2 linked regions of the Planctopirus limnophila DSM 3776 genome follow. The protein of the gene in region 2 binds, or shares a complex with, the protein of the main gene of each other region. Links are inferred from orthologs where the notes say so. Each region holds a gene or a part of one and is shown on either strand. Other genes may lie near its edges. The genes, in order: PLIM_RS08475 and trxA.

The links.
Region 1: the proteins of trxA (region 2) and PLIM_RS08475 are in contact, whole or in part, in a crystal structure (PDB 1F6M), measured with the Escherichia coli proteins. The link is inferred for Planctopirus limnophila DSM 3776 from one-to-one orthologs.

What each region holds. Positions count from the first base shown.
Region 1 is NC_014148.1:2,109,697-2,112,993, reverse strand. What follows is about bases 200-3,171. They hold PLIM_RS08475 (NAD(P)/FAD-dependent oxidoreductase), read right to left. Parts: upstream 2,225-3,171; coding sequence 1,175-2,224; downstream 200-1,174. Other genes in these bases: panB (3-methyl-2-oxobutanoate hydroxymethyltransferase), read left to right, coding at 3,165-3,171; PLIM_RS08480 (M24 family metallopeptidase), read right to left, coding at 200-1,081. In the rest of the region: more of PLIM_RS08480, read right to left, coding at 1-199; more of panB, read left to right, coding at 3,172-3,297.
Region 2 is NC_014148.1:313,307-316,392, forward strand. The notes cover bases 5-2,765. They hold trxA (thioredoxin), read left to right. Parts: upstream 5-1,100; coding sequence 1,101-1,430; downstream 1,431-2,765. Other genes in these bases: PLIM_RS01230 (hypothetical protein), read right to left, coding at 5-561; PLIM_RS01240 (hypothetical protein), read right to left, coding at 1,590-1,850; truD (tRNA pseudouridine(13) synthase TruD), read right to left, coding at 1,998-2,765. Also shown: more of PLIM_RS01230, read right to left, coding at 1-4; more of truD, read right to left, coding at 2,766-3,086. UniProt on the Escherichia coli protein: Participates in various redox reactions through the reversible oxidation of its active center dithiol to a disulfide and catalyzes dithiol-disulfide exchange reactions.

The sequences.
Region 1 (3,297 bases), 1.8 Mb from region 2 along the record:
GTCCAGGTTCGAGAGTGACCACATCACCAGCCAGCAGAGTATCCGTGCTGTCGCGAACCAGCACTGGTGGTTCGGGGTGTGCCAGACCAATTCCATGGCCGGCATGATGTCCGAAACGATCCTTCATGCCGGCTTCAATGATGGGGGCTTCAACGGCAGCGAATACATCCTTGGCAGGTCGACCCGCTTTGAGTGTTTTTTCGCCCGCCTGCTGTGCGGCCATCACGACATCATAGAGCTTCTGCTGTTCTGGAGTTGGTTCGGTCACGCAGATCGTATTGGTAAAGTCGGATCGATAACCATCCAGACAAACCGAATAATCGAGAATGTACATATCTCCCGATTGGAGAGCATAATTTGTGGGCAAGCCCCCCGACTTGGGTGTTTCTTTAGTGGCTGCTCGGAAGTCGCCGTAGACGAGCCCTGTGCGGCCAACAGCCGAAAGTGCTGCCTGCTGTACTCCCAGGTAGATATCGAGTTCAGTTCGTCCTGTCGCCACAAATTCTCTTGCAAAGGCATGGCCAGCATCACCTGCCGCCATACATTGCTTCAGCAAGGCGATTTCGTCCGCATCTTTTTGGCGACGCAGCGATCGGATCGTCGTTCCGAGATCGACAGGGAACTTATCGGGAAGGCCGTCTCCGGCTTCTCGCTTTATCGAGTGAGATTCGTGATCTAACCCCAAGACCTCGAAGGCACCCAGCGGCAGCCATTCGGCTTCGACAGCACCTACGCGACCATACAAACGATCTGCGATCTGCCTAGCCGCTTCCAGAAGCGCATGATCGCGGTTGATGACGGAATGCTGGTGGTCATACCACTTGATCATCACTTCATCATCGACCACCGGCTCCATGGCTCTCGAACGGAGGGTAAAGTTGTCGCCCAGGAGAGTGGCCTTGCCCGATCGTTCCAGCAGGAGCCAGGCACGTTCACCCGCTGAAAAACTCAACGGGTTCACAAGAAAGTTCGAGAGGTATTGAACATGCCTCGGGTCAGCGATCAGAAGCCATTCAAACCGCGAAGGGATTGTATTCCAAAGCCGTTGTCTTCGCCCGAGAACGCCATCTTTGGTCAGCATATTCATTTCCTGCAGGGGATATCCCAGTCAAAAACCGACCGGGGTTTTATTCTGAGATTTTGGAAAGCATCTTCAAACGTGGCTGGGCAAGTGCTAGTGAATTCCCTGACTGGCCAGCCAGCGTTCGGCATCGAGTGCCGACATACAACCCGTGCCGGCTGAGGTGATCGCCTGGCGATAGTAGCTGTCGGCGACATCACCAGCGGCAAACACACCTTCGACGGAAGTTTCTGTGCGGAACGGCGTCTTATAGACAACGTAACCTTTGTCGTCCGTTTCAATCTGCCCTGCAAGAAAATCGGTATTTGGTGTATGGCCGATGGCGCAGAACATCCCCGCTGCCTCGAGTGTTCGCTCGGAATCATCTTTGAGACTCTTCAGCCGCACACCAGTGACACCGTGCTGGTCATCCCCCAGAACCTCGGTGACGGCAGAGCTCCATTCGACCTGAATTTTAGGATTGTCCAGCACACGGGCCGCCATGATTTTGCTGGCGCGGAATTCATCGCGACGATGAACGAGATGAACCTTGGAAGCAAACTTGGAGAGGTAAGTTGCTTCTTCCATGGCACTGTCACCACCACCGACGACCACCAGTGGCTTATTGCGGAAGCGAGGTAACGCTCCATCGCAAACCGCACAGGCCGAGACACCATAGTTTTTAAATCGATCTTCGCTGGGCAGACCCAGATAATTGGCACGGGCTCCCGTCGCAATGATCAGCGAATGAGCTTCAACAACGGTGTCGTCAGAAGTTTTCAGCACAAAAGGCCGCTGGGAAAGATCGGCGGAAACGATATCTGCAGTGATAATCCTGGTTCCAAAGTTCACTGCCTGGGCACGCATCAGTTCCATCAGTTCCGGCCCGGTCACTCCATGGCCTGAGTGTGGTGCCATGTACTGCCGACGTTCTTTGGGAAGTGCCGTCTCCAGAAATTGTGTGAGATTGGCTGCCGGAAAGCCGGCGTAGTTTTCAACTTCGGTTGTGAGAGCGAGTTGACCCAGTGGCAGAGTCCCACGAATGCGGTTCTCTTCGGAGATGGCGCCTTCAAAAACCAGGGGTTCGAGACTAGCGCGAGCCGCATAAATTGCTGCTGACCATCCTGCCGGGCCGGAACCGATGATGACAACTCGTTCTGTCACAGCGCTACTCCACAGATCTCTTCGTCGAACTTCGTGTCAAAAGACCATCTCTAATAAGGGAACAATACAGGTGGCTGACTGTTCCATCAATCCACGGGAGTGAAATGCCCGGGAGTGATCTCGGAGCTGAGTTGGCTGGAGAACTTTTGCGGTAGGATCGGGATTCGCAGCAGGTCCAGCACTGATAGCCGTCAACTGAGAAGGGCGTCGTGCAAGCATGCTGCCCTCAGTCTTCCCGTTTCGGAATCATGCAAGCAGTTCAGTCTGGAAGGTATCAGTGTTGAGCGATGATGGCTTTGGTGAGTTGGCGTGGGCGAGCATTGGGCTGACATGAGGAGAGAAGTGAGAAATCGTGCGGGGTAGAAAGCAGAAAGGGTGACCCACTCTGAGAGAGCAGGTCACCCTTTCATAAGTAACGACAAGTGCGGGCCAACGCCTGTCGCGACTCATGCTACGCTACAATGGCACGTTCTATGCCAATTCTGAGTTTCTCAGATTGGACCGAGTTCTAGCGCTTTCGAATGCAGGAATTGTGAGATCACCCACCAGTTAACCAGTCGGTGATCGATTATCGCACAGGTGGTTGTTGCAAAATGATGCAGCAAAAATAAACACTTGGCGTTGGTCGATGTGCTAGAATATCACATGAAAAGTGTTCTTAAGAACACTTTTCTTTCGGTTTATCACATATTTTGATCGTCTGTGCATTGGTGGGTGTGGTCACTTCCTCATGTGCGGCACATTGTCGTTCATGTGATGACTTGAGGTGATGCACCACGTGTTTTGGGATTGCCGAGCCGCTGATCGCGGCGTGTCTGGCGACATTTTCAGAGTTTAAGTCTGAACTTCAGTCTGCCAAAGTTGTCTCGCTGGGGATGGTTGGCCATCATCGACGGCAGCTCTCTATGCTCTGTTCACCCATGAGATTCAAATTTTCATCATGTCGCACCATGCCCCACTCCTTCCTCACGGTCAGGCTGAAGGATCATTCACTGGCCCCAGGATGACAGTTCCCCGTTTCCAGGGAGCCAAAGCTCGCGGCGAAAAACTGGCCATGGCGACAGCCTACGACT
Region 2 (3,086 bases):
ATACCGGCTCGCCATCCGGCCATCGGGAGGTGTCCCTTCGTTGAGGACATGGACCTGATCAAACAGTGCCGGGAATGCAGGTGGCCCTGGTGCTGTCCAATGCCCGCCAGCAATGGTTTGGGCACCGAAGAGATAGCTGTATTCGTCGTGATAGCACGGTGGTGTTCCCAGGAGCTGCGTTCCGAAACTGCCAATCATGGCGAGAGCGATGAGAGCGAGAATGGTCTGGCTGAACCACAGGGGGTAGACCCTTTCGAGAGGAGTCCATTTGGCGAACATCGACGGAGTGGAAGCAGGCGAAAGTGGGCTGTTGGTCTGGGAGCCTTTGACATTCAGGACGAAAGGCAGAATGAGCAACAGGCCCGCTTGCAGCAGTGCCAGATTGGGTTGCCAGGTATCGACGAGAAAATCGAGTCCAGCAGCAATTGAAGCCAGCAGGCACATCAGCCATGCCATCATGAGACCGACCCGCTCCCGAAGATCGACTTCTGGCAGATTTTGCCCACTCTGGGCTTTGACTGTCGATTTCTGGCGTCGCTGCGAATGAGATTCGATCGTCATGCGTAAGGTTGCTTCGCTGGTAGGGTATTTCTGATGAGAGCCCTGCTCAATCGGATGCGTTGAGTATCTGTGATTTTGGAGCTGTGAATCGAATAATCATAACAGGATGGGCGGAGCGATCGGATCATCCCCCAGGCAGATTGCATGGGGAATTTGCAGAATGGAACCGATCGGTTGCTGGGAAGAAACGATTTGGCGGTAGTGGCTCGCGTTTTTGTTGATCAGGCAAACGGGGCAGCAGGTCTCTCCAGTTGCAGCAGGAGCAGCGAATTGACAGTATCTTGTGTGAACCTATACTTCAGCTTAAGGGTCGTTTCGTGACGCGAAGTGACCATCAGGCGGGAGAGATACTGATTCACCAGTTTGAAGTTCATGCCGAAGGTGATTGCCCACAACTGAGTAAAAGTTTTTGGCGTCACCTGAGTGATAAAGTTTTGATCGAAACAACAGGGGCTGGGTGGCCCTTTTTATGAATCAATTCCGTTGAGTGTAAATGTTGGCAGGAAGTGACCGGCCGACAAGTTGAAAGGAAGATGCACATGGCTGGCGATCACGTTCTCGAAATTACCGATGCAAACTTTCAGTCCGAAGTTCTCGACAGCAGCACGCTGACTCTGGTCGACTTCTGGGCTCCGTGGTGCGGTCCTTGCCGCATGCTGGCACCAACCATTGATGAACTGGCCACGGAATACGCTGGCAAAGTCAAAATCGGCAAGCTGAACACCGATGAAAACCCCCGCATTCCTTCGATGCACGGCATCAGCTCGATTCCGACCGTGCTGATGTTCAAAGGTGGGATTATTGTCGATAAGTTCGTGGGTGTCGTTCCGAAGGCCAAGCTGGCGGGATCGATCTCAACCAACATGTAGTTGACTGCTCGGTATTGACTGAAAGATCCATAGACGACCCGTGCCAGCTATTGGCCGGGTCGTTCTTGCATTTGCAGGGACGCACTCGCTGAATCGTGGTGCCTGAGAGTTAATGCCCGTGCTTGGCCAGAGGCTTAGTGCCCATGTTTGGACCGCAGGTTAATGACCATGCTTGGGAAGTGCCGCCGCATAGAGCATGGTGACACAGCCGACGGACATCAGCACGAACGCACTCCACTCGGGGGGATCAAAGACATCTTTGGTGCGTTCGTGGATGGTTTCTGGAGAGGTGAGCATGCCTCGAAAGCCTTTGGCCCGCTCTTCGTGCTCGCCGCTCATGACGAATTTATCGACAACGAGAAACGAGTAGCCCGTCAGAGCCACAAAGGCGCCCAGCCCAAAGAAGGCGGCTCGCATCATAATTCGCCAGCTCCTTATCAGATCGTCGTGGTTCGTGCCCGACGCCAGAACCCACCACTCCTTAGCGCATTTCGGTCGTGAGCACCATCTGTGATCACTGCCACTATGCCTCATCAGCAATTTCGGCTGCACTGCGGAAGAGAATACTTAATCTGCCGATTGTGAGGCGATCTCGTCGGCATCCTCGGAATTGCCAGCAGAATCGGGAGACTCCGCTGCTTCCAGGGGCGACTTCTGAAACTCGTGCAGCAGAACCGTTAGATAGGCACCAGCAGGGAGTTCGACGGAAACGCGGAGGTCACCGCGAGGCGTTTCGTGATCTGAACTGTTGGCGGGCAACAATTCGCAGGTCAGGCCTGCAGGCAAGAATCGGAAGGGCCGCCGGGTTCCTTCCATCAGCGAGGAGAATTTCTGAAAGTGCTCGATCGTCAATACTAACTTCTGCAGGATCGCCAGTTCGCGAGCATGAACTTCGCCCCCAGGCGAACGCATGCGCACACCAAAAATGGGTCCGGTGGTGGAGATTTCCCACGAGTCGAAGCGCGGCTGATCAGCAGCGGCATCTGTGACCAGAAACTTCGCACCAGCGGGGAGAATTTCCATCAGGTCGCCGCAGAGAACTGTCGAGAAAAGCCCGTCCCGCAGTCGCTGAGCCAGCACCTCGTTAAACAGCCCGGATTGGACAGCAGAGAGAGCGAGTCGGAGCAGAAACTTTCGCCTGGGGGCGGGAATATCTTGTGGCGAGATCTGGCCCAGCAGCAGTTGCCAGCCCAGCTTCCACGTCGAGTGCTGGTGCCCAAATCGCTGCATGCCGAAGTAATTTGGGCAGCCTTGAGCCTGCAGTTGCCGGGTAATGGCATCGATTTTGGAAAGATCGGGTTCAACGCCCCTCAAAATAGCGACAAAACGATTCCCTTTTAAGTGGCCCGTCTTGAGCTTGTTGCGATGTCGTCTGGCTTCGAGCACCTGTAAATCATCGCTCTCAACAGCTGGTACCAGCTTTTCAGCCCGGGTGGGGACAGAAACCCATTGCCTGGTAATGGCCTGCCTGTCTTTCAACCCCGCCATGCCAATTTCTGAGCGGGGAACGGCGAGCTGTTTCGAGAGCTGTGCCACTAGCATTTCACTCGAAAGATTTCGCTTCTCGATCCAGAGAAACAGATGCTCACCTTCTCCGCAGGGAAGGTAAGCCGGGATTTCTTCGACAAGAAAATCTTCGGGGGATTGTTTCCAGAC